3 regions of the Providencia stuartii genome follow, and region 3 is predicted to be linked to each of the others. Evidence: predicted binding sites of a transcription regulator. Region 3 holds the regulator's gene; each other region holds the start of a gene.
What was found. Region 3 encodes LexA, which represses DNA repair genes until DNA is damaged. Its sites were predicted from a motif close to TNCTGTATGTACATACAGNA; they were not measured.
Positions count from the first base shown of each region.

Region 1: the regulator LexA is predicted to act here: its motif matches at 1,960-1,979, upstream of dinB (DNA polymerase IV).
Region 2: the regulator LexA is predicted to act here: its motif matches at 1,707-1,726, upstream of rmuC (DNA recombination protein RmuC).

Region 1 covers NZ_CP119546.1:1,074,996-1,078,288, forward strand. The annotation lists gene P2E05_RS04590 (TonB-dependent hemoglobin/transferrin/lactoferrin family receptor) at 1-1,826, opposite strand, end outside; gene dinB (DNA polymerase IV) at 1,999-3,054, shown strand; gene pepD (beta-Ala-His dipeptidase) at 3,100-3,293, opposite strand, start outside.
Region 2 covers NZ_CP119546.1:594,766-598,058, forward strand. The annotation lists gene udp (uridine phosphorylase) at 1-73, shown strand, start outside; gene P2E05_RS02535 (tyrosine-protein phosphatase) at 282-1,064, shown strand; gene P2E05_RS02540 (DedA family protein) at 1,135-1,665, shown strand; gene rmuC (DNA recombination protein RmuC) at 1,770-3,125, shown strand; gene ubiE (bifunctional demethylmenaquinone methyltransferase/2-methoxy-6-polyprenyl-1,4-benzoquinol methylase UbiE) at 3,202-3,293, shown strand, end outside.
Region 3 covers NZ_CP119546.1:449,178-452,470, reverse strand. The annotation lists gene zur (zinc uptake transcriptional repressor Zur) at 779-1,294, shown strand; gene lexA (transcriptional repressor LexA) at 1,485-2,108, opposite strand; gene P2E05_RS01920 (diacylglycerol kinase) at 2,245-2,619, opposite strand; gene plsB (glycerol-3-phosphate 1-O-acyltransferase PlsB) at 2,734-3,293, shown strand, end outside.

The DNA.
Region 1 (3,293 bases), 630 kb from region 3:
TAGTTCGAAAGGGGTCTCTCGCAATCGCCTATACCGTATTTTTTTGCCTCACAATATTCACCACGGCGACGAAATATCTCATCTTTTCCTCTATTACGAAATAGCGTGGTACGTATTTGTAACTGGTCATCCGCTTGTATGACTTGGTCGAAGTCGACGATTGCACCCAAACGAATTCCATGCATACGTTCTTTACCTAGATTGCGGCTGCTGCCGGTTAAACTGCTATTAGCGAATTGCACTTCATACTGTTCATCAATAACAGGTGCACGCCATGTACGGCTAATATCACCAAAAAGCGTGAGGTTAGGTGTTGTTTTCCAAAGGAGCCCCAAATGAGGCGAGATACCACTATAAGTGACGGAACGATAATCATGGCCGATGAGAGGGTCTTGCTCCATATAGGTTGCAGCTAAATTACCTTTACCCTTGTTGGTAACATAATCGTAGCGTACGCCCGGAGTGATTGTTAGCCTATTCCAAGTTATTGCATCTTGGATATATGCGCTGGTGGTTTCTTGGACTCCAGCAGGCATAAATTGCGGTTGAAAATAACCATAATTATATTCAGGCTTATTGGCTTTTCCTGCATCGAACATCAAAATGCCACGATCATTCTTATGCCATCTTGCACCAATGGTAACTTGGTGTTCTAACCTCCCCGTATCGAAGACACTTTCATTATGAATATCAAAGAGTTGATCTGTATAGTTAACCCAGCTTTTATTACCTAGGCTGGACGTTAAGAATTTAGACGCATTTTCTGGTCTAGTGTCATGCTGCTTGGTTTTTGACCATGCGTATGTGGCTGTTAGATTGATCAAATCACTATTTTCAGGGATAAAATTCCACTTCACGCTGTAGTTTTGATCTTGCTGATCTCGCTGTACCAATTTACGTTTGATCGCACCATCAAAGCCATATTGGTCGATCTCTCTTTGTGTTGGTGTGCTCAGTTCATCTCGTTTTGCAGCCCAAGGCACTAAGTTATCCGATTCTGAGCGCATTGCAGATAAACTGAGAGTGTGCTGGTCATTGAGGTAAATATTGCTTTTAATTAAATAAGATAATTGATCTGATTGAGAAAAACCGAATCGGCTCCCATCAGGACGACGTAAATCATCCCCTTTTCTTTTGCTGACATACAATAAGCCATCGGCAATCCCATTAAGCGTTTTGCCATATAAGGCTGAACTATAAATATTTTGACGGTCGTTGGTGTGATAGCTGTATTTAAACATCGCTCCGAAATGCTGTCCTGTCCGTAACAGGTCTTCAGGATCTTTGGTGGTGATTTTGACGGTTCCACCAAAGCCGCCATTGCCGTCCATAATGTTATGTGGACCTTTATCAACATCGATACGTTTGATGAGTTCAGGTTCGATAAACACTGAACCTTGGCGGTATTTTTCAAAGCCCTTGGGCGCATCATCAAGAGTGACTTTAACGTCTTCCATATCTCCCATCCCCCAAATATTGAGTGTTTGCCCTCCAGGGCGAGGGGAACCGGATGATGAGACTCCCGGTAACTGATCGACTAGCTCGGCCAGATTATTGGCTTGGGTACGTTCGATATCTTTTAATTTAAGCACTGAGCTGCCTGCGCCAACACTTGAATTTAAATGACCAACAACAGATAGGGCTGGAAATTGAATGGGTTGATCTTGTTCTTGTTTGTGCGATGCCTCAAGAACGGTTTCTGCTCCGTCCGCAGAGGCTGCTGTGGTAGCGATCAGTAAACTCGCAAAGGAGAGACGATTGAGCCTAGACAAAAAGGCACGTGTTGGTTTATCTATTTTTACTTGCTGAGTGGAATTTTTATTCATTATATTCTCGATAATTCACCATTCTTATCAATATCTACTATTAGTCGTTTGAGAACGTTTTTCCGGTAATGAAAATGATAATTATTTTTATATTGACGGTTTTTTTGAGGAATAATTGCACACCTAATAAATAAACTGTATATTTAAACAGTATCTATTCGGTGAGATTGTAATGCGTAAAATAATTCATATTGATATGGACTGCTTTTATGCCGCAATAGAAATGCGTGACGACCCTAGTCTACGTAATGTTCCTATTGCCGTGGGGGGGAGTGCTGAGCGTCGTGGTGTAATTAGTACAGCCAACTATGAGGCAAGGCGCTACGGTGTACATAGTGCCATGTCAACAGCGGTTGCATTAAGGTTATGTCCCCATCTAAAAGTTCTACCGGGTAGGATGGCTCTCTATAAAGAAACGTCTTTGCATATCCATAAAATTTTTTCTCGTTATACCGATTTAATTGAGCCCCTGTCATGGGATGAAGCCTATTTAGATGTGACAGATAGCCAATACTGTCATGGCTCAGCAACACTGATTGCTGAGGCTATTCGTCAGCAAATTTTTGATGAGCTACAGCTGACTGCTTCAGCAGGGATCGCACCAATAAAATTTTTAGCCAAAATTGCTTCGGATTTAAATAAACCCAATGGGCAGTTTGTCATCACACCTCAACGTTTACCGGAGTTTGTGTTGTCATTACCGTTGAAAAAAATTCCGGGGGTTGGCAAAGTCACGGCGCAAAAGTTATCAGATATGGGATTGGAAACGTGTGCGGATGTGCAACATTATGATGCTGTCACTTTAATTAAAGCAATGGGGAAGTTTGGGCAGGTCTTATGGGAACGCTGCCATGGTATTGATGAACGGCCCGTTAATCCTGATAGATTGCGTAAATCTGTGGGGGTTGAACGGACTCTGGTGAAGGATATTTATCACTGGGAGGAGTGTTTGCCATTATTGGATAAGTTATATGAAGAGTTGGAAATCAGGCTGACAAAAGTAAAACCTGACCGGCGTATTGCACGCCAAGGCGTAAAAATAAAATTTAATGATTTCCAGCAAACAACTCAGGAACATATTTATCCAATACTCGATAAGCAAGACCTTGTACTTTTGGCTAAACAGGTTTGGGAAAATCGTCGCGAAAATCGAGGGGTTAGGCTGGTTGGTTTGCATGTGACTTTGCAAAGCCCACAATTAGAAAGGCAATTATTGTTAGAACTTTAAAGTACCCGCCCCAGTAGAGCGGATACTTTGATTAGCCGTCGTTCATTAGCCTTTAACTGGGATTGCTTTTAGAACCGCAGTCAATAGTTTCCAGTATTCACCAACACTTGCGATATGGACACGCTCATCGGGTGAGTGCGCACCACGAATGGTTGGTCCAATAGAAACCATATCCATGTCAGGGTAAGGTTTTTTGAATAGACCACATTCAAGGCCTGCATGGATCACCATAACATTCG
Region 2 (3,293 bases), 150 kb from region 3:
TGAAGCCTTGCTGAAGAAAACAGAAGGTAATGTGTTGAGTATTGTGGTTGAGGCTGCTCGTCGCCTACTTTAATTACGTCATTACTGGCTCGTTTACTTACGCTTTCACTCGGTTGTGAATAAACAGTAGACGAGCCCAGTTCACTTTCTCTCTTGGTTTATTTTCATCTTTATCGCTCATTTTATTAATGCCTGCTTAATTGCAGGTATTTTTTCTGATTTTTTTCGAGGCATAATCTGTTATGGTTTTGAGAACAATCAACATTATAGGTAAGAAGATGATGACCAAAACACCTTATTTGCACCCTTCAGTATTGCCTCTTAAAGGCGGCGTTAATTTCCGTGACCTTGGTGGGAAAAAATTAGCGAATGGTAATAAAATTAAGTCAGGTTTATTGTTTCGCTCAGGGGCTCTCAACCATTTAACTGAAGAGGATTTGATCATTTTACAAGATCAAAATCTCTATCAGATATTAGATTATCGCGATGTTGCTGAAATTAAATCAAAACCAGATATTGTTTGGGATGGCGCTCATTATGTTAATGCACCCGCAAACCCTATGGCTAAAGAGGTGAGTGCTGATCTTGATAAATTAACCCCTGAACTCCTTGAAAAATTTGATCCTAAAATTTTCATGAACCGTCTTTACGAACTGCTGCCGCTAAATAATCCAGCTTATCATCAACTGGTGAATATGCTAAAGCAGCCAGAAAAAGGCGGTATCGTTCAGCACTGTGCCGTTGGTAAAGATCGTACCGGCGTTGGTTCAGCTTTAGTACTATTTGCACTTGGCGCTGATTTAGACACCGTCATGGAAGATTACTTGCTAACAAACGAAACGTTGGCCCCATATCGCAAGCATTTACTGGAAGAACACGCCCAGAGAATGAGCGAAAGCGCAGTGAAGAAGTTTGAATATGTCTATTCAGTACGCGAAGAGTTTTTACTGACAGCGATAAATAGTATAAATAATCATTATGGCAGCATTGATAAGTGGTTAGAGACGGATTTTGGTTTGGATAAGTCTGGTCGCAGCGTGCTGCAAAGCTATTTTATCGAATAGTTAGTTTAATATTGGTTTATTACATATTCGTTAATGTACTCACCAAGTTATCATTAAGGGAGAAATGACGGTGACACTAAATGAAATAGTCCATGCGGTGACTGAGTTTACCCGTGAACATGAAATATGGGCACTACCAATCATTTTCTTTCTCGCTTTTGGTGAATCTTTAGCATTTTTATCCTTACTGTTACCTGCGACCGTCATTTTACTTGGCTTAGGGGCTTTAATCGGAGAAAGCGGTATCACATTTTGGCCTGTATGGCTTGCCGCGACATTAGGCGCGTTTTTTGGTGATTGGCTTTCTTACTGGTTTGGTTTTCACTACAAAGACAATGTTCGTAAAATGTGGCCTATTTCTCGTAAACCACAGATGATAGATCGCGGGCAGCACTTCTTTAATCGTTGGGGGATCTGGAGCGTATTTTTAGGACGTTTCTTTGGACCATTTAGAGCCGTAGTGCCTTTAGTTGCAGGCATTTGTAAAATGCCGAAACGTTACTTTCAGATCGCGAATATTGTTTCTGCGATGATATGGGCATTCGGTATATTAGCGCCAGGCGCTTTTGGCCTACGTTGGTTGGCTCATTGGATGGGATAAGCTGCGAAGCTGTTCGCAATTTATGGCTTACTTCAAATTACTTCTGGACAGATATACAGTATCCGATTACTTTACATTGGATCACGTAATGTAAGGATTTAACAGTGGATACCTCTCTACTATATGGGGTTATTGGTGCCCTCGGTGGTATTTTAATTGGCGGTTTGGCTGTCTGGTTTTCTATTGCACAAAAATTGAGCCAAAAAGAACAAGAACTCCAACAAGTTAACCGTCAGCTTGCGGCAAGCGATGAAAAAAACATCCATCTTTCTGAATGGAAAATGGAGTATGAGCGTCTTGATCAAGAGCTGCGTACATTGCGAGACATTAACCGTGAGCAGGAAGCTGAACTACGGGAAATCACCACACGTTTTGAACAAAATCAATTAGCTAACGAAGAAAAACAAAGGCTATTGCAAAATAGTGAGCAGCGGCTGACTACACAATTTGAAAATTTGGCAAACCGTATTTTCGAACAAAGTGAACGACGAGTGTCAGAGCAGCAACAGAAAAGCTTAATCGCCATGCTGTCACCATTTCGTGAGCAACTTGAAGGTTTCCGCCAGCAAGTTCAACAAAGTTTTGGGGAAGAGGCTAAAGAACGGCACACCTTGGCTTATGAAATTCGTCAATTACAACAGTTAAACAATCAAATGACGAAAGAAGCCGTTAATTTAACGCGTGCTCTCAAAGGTGATAATAAAATTCAAGGGAATTGGGGAGAAACGATTTTGACTCGTATCCTTGAAGCTTCTGGCTTACGTCAAGGTAGTGAGTTTGAGACACAGGTGAGTATAAACACAAGCTACAATAGCCGTTATCAACCCGATGTGATTATTCGCCTACCTGAAGGCAAGGACGTCATTGTTGATGCTAAAATGTCATTAGTCGCCTATGAAAACTATTTCAATAGTGAAGATCCTGAAGAACAAGCCTATGCACTCAAAAATCATGTCGCTTCAATTCGTAATCATATGCGTGGTTTAAGCCGTAAAGATTATCACCAATTACCAGGAATACGCTCCCTTGATTATGTCTTGATGTTCATTCCGATTGAACCTGCGTATTTGTTAGCTTTAAAAGAATCGCCTGAGTTACTTGATGAAGGGATAAAACAGAATATCATGTTAGTGTGTCCTTCTACCTTATTGGTTGCAGTGAGAACAATCAATAACTTATGGCGGTACGAACGACAAGGACAAAATGCGCAAGAAATTGCGACAAAAGCAGCGAAAATGTATGATAAGTTGCGCCTTTTTGTCGAGGATATGCAGCTTTTAGGCGCCAGCTTAGATAAAGCAGATCAGGCTTACCAATCAGCAATGAAAAGGCTAGCAGAAGGCCGAGGAAATTTGATTAGCCAAGCAGAAAGCTTTAAAGAAATGGGAGTAGAGGTAAAGCAGCCAATCTCCGCTCAATTAGTTGAAAAGTCAGATAAGCCATATTGTGCGGAATCTTAGACTTCTTGATAGGGTTTTACCTCAAAGGCTGTTACACTTCCTACAAAAGTTTGAATTATAAACAGGCATAATAGAAATGACAGAACCAACAAAAGAAACTATTGATTTTGGTTTCCGTACAGTAGGCAAAGAAGATAAAGTTGGCCTAGTAGCAAATGTTTTTCATTC
Region 3 (3,293 bases):
AAACTCAAACAGAACAAAACAGAACTCAAAACTGGATTACTCGTATTTTGGTCACCCATATTTTCTATAGACAATCCTACACAAACGATATTTTTTGTCAAAACTAAACAAAATAAGATGAGCAACCAGTAAATTATGCTGTTATTTTCTTATTTTCAGTTCCAACCCCTTAAAAAAGGCAGCGCCAACTCCTAAAAGTAGTAATAATTAGAAAAATATATATAAAAATGTAAGTTTATATTTATAAAAATTTAATAATTTTTTCTAAAAAGAAAGCCGCCTTATTATAAAGAAATACGTATCACTAGAAAAAAACAACAAAAATCAGTATGAAAACCTAATAAATTAGAATTAAAAAATAAAAAACCAATGAAAATTAAAATAAAAACCTATATTAAATAATGCAGATAAGAAAACTCCCAATTGAAATGTGTTACTGAAGATTACTTTTTAAATTTAAAGTTACACTTCACTTGTTATTATTTTGTATTGGTTTTGTTTTTATCGTGATAATAAATTACTTATTGCACCAGAGTATAATGGTGCCATTTATAACCCTATTTCACTCACTTTTAGTAACATGCTTAAAATACAATATTAACGTATATTGTGAGATGTGATTTATTTATTTGAATATTAAATGGTTGTGATTTTTTCCTAATACGCTTTTTTCTAAGCCTCACTTTTTATTCATTCTCATTTCAGTCTCTATGTATCATAAAGTTATGGTAAACTTGTCTTCACTATCATTGGGATTTTTGCTGTGGGGTCAACGACCATGAAAATAATGAGTGAGGATAAGCTGCTAGTGATGGCCGAAAGAATTTGCCAATCAAGAGGTGTTAGGCTAACGCCTCAGCGGGAAACCGTTCTACGGCTAATAGCGCAACAACACGGTGCAATAAGTGCTTATGACCTGCTCGATTTGCTGCGTGAAGTCGAGCCTCAAGCCAAGCCACCAACAGTCTATCGTGCGCTTGAATTTTTAATGGAACAGAGCTTTATTCATAAAATCGAATCGACAAATAGCTATGTTATCTGCCATCACTTTGACAATCCTAGCCATATCTCAGTCATGTTGATTTGTGATCATTGCGGTGGCGTAGCAGAAAGTGATTGCGGAACCATAGAAGCTGCTATTTTAGATTTAGCTAATCAAAATCAATTTCAACTCCGTCATACCGTCGTTGAGAACCATGGTTTATGCCGAGTATGCAGTGAGTTAGCTAGCTGTAAAGACCATGAGCATTGTCATCATGACCATGAACAACCTATTAAGACAAAGAAAAAGTAATCACTAAGACAATAAAATAGACAAAACACACTATAGTAGAGCGTAATATTTTATTTTATGTCTCTTAATAAGTCGGGTGCACAGATAAACTCACTAATGAGTAAAAGAAAGGTATCGCAGGCAGACTCCTAAAATAGATACATAGTAAATCTGCCAGCAATATTTTTGAGGGTATTTTATGGCGCTAACATTAGCACCAGTCACCATTACGGATCACGCCAACCGCTAGCCCTTCAATTGTAAAATTCTGCTGACGCAGATCAACAATAATCGGAGCAAATTCTGCATTTTCAGCGATTAACTCAACACGGTTACCTTGCTGCTTAAAGCGTTTCACAGTCACTTCATCTTCAATACGTGCAACAACCACTTGCCCATTACGGACATCTTGTGTTTTATGCACAGCTAAAAGGTCGCCATCCATAATCCCAATGTCCTTCATTGACATACCATTAACACGTAATAAAAAATCAGCATGGGGCTTAAATAGAGCAGGATCCACTTGATAATGACTTTCAATGTGCTCTTGAGCCAATAGAGGTTCGCCAGCAGCAACACGTCCAATCAAAGGAAGCCCCTGAACTTCAGCATCATTTTCTTCTTCAAGTAGTAAACGGATACCACGAGAAGCCCCTGAAACAATCTCAATGACCCCTTTACGTGCCAAGGCTTTAAGGTGCTCTTCTGCCGCATTAGGCGAACGAAAACCAAGGCTTGCTGCTATTTCAGCGCGTGTAGGTGGCATACCCGTCTGAGAAATGTGATCGCGCACCAGATCATAAACCTGCTGTTGTCTAGCCGTCAGTGCTTTCATCTCGTTCCCCTGTTTGTTTATACAGTCAGACTGTGAGTATATACAGGTAAATGAAGTTTTGAAACACTTAAATCACTGAAGTGCCATATTTGTTGAAAGCTCATCAAGGATTTATCGATTTGCGACAATTTCTACATTAGCCAGCAAAATAGTGTTGCCATAAAACGGTTGCCCAAATAACCAACGCGAGTCCAATGGTCACAAACACCGCGGCAGAACCGATATCTTTAGCTCGACCAGACAATTCATGATATTCACTGCCCACGCGATCAACCACCGCTTCAATTGCACTATTCAGTAATTCAACAATCGCCACCAGCACAACAGAACTGATCAACAATAATCGATCGATATAACTCACATCCAACCACAGCGCGATAATGACGGCAATCAATGCCGCAACAGATTCCTGCCGAAAGGCCGCTTCATTAATCCAAGCCGCCTTTAATCCTTTAAGGGAATACCCCGCAGCCTTTATTACACGAGTCAATCCCTTAGTTTGGTTCGCCATATTTATTCCTCAAAATTACAAACAATAATCATTTTTTGCGGTCAAAGTTAATCATTTGCCAGTTGATTTCTGGTATGCTTGCGAAGCATTGTTAACAAGAGGCTATAATCATTTATGTCACTATGGCGTAAAATATATTACAACACGTTGAATTTACCACTTAAATTACTGGTAAAGAGTAAACTCGTTCCAACAGACCCGATATCAGAACTGGAATTGGACACCAGCCGGCCCACGTTATACGTGTTGCCTTATCATTCCAAGTCTGACCTTTTAACATTACGTCACCAATGCTTATCGATCGGTCTACCTGACCCGTTGGTCGATAATGACATTAATGGCACTAAATTACCGGCCTATGTCTTCATTGATGATGGTCCGAGAGTCTTTCGCTACTACTCACCAAACCCACGTAAAGAGTCAGTAAGAATATTCCATGCATACCTAGACTTGCATCGTAGTAATCCGAATCTCGATATTCAAATGCTACCTGCATCCGTGATGTTTGGTCGTGCACCTGGACGAGAAGGCCATACACCGGCTCCCCCCTTACGCTTACTCAACGGTATCCAAAAATTCTTTGCCGTGATTTGGCTTGGGCGAGATAGTTTTGTCCGTTTTTCGCCAACCGTATCCATGGGAGTGATGGCGCAAGAGCATGGTACCGATACGAT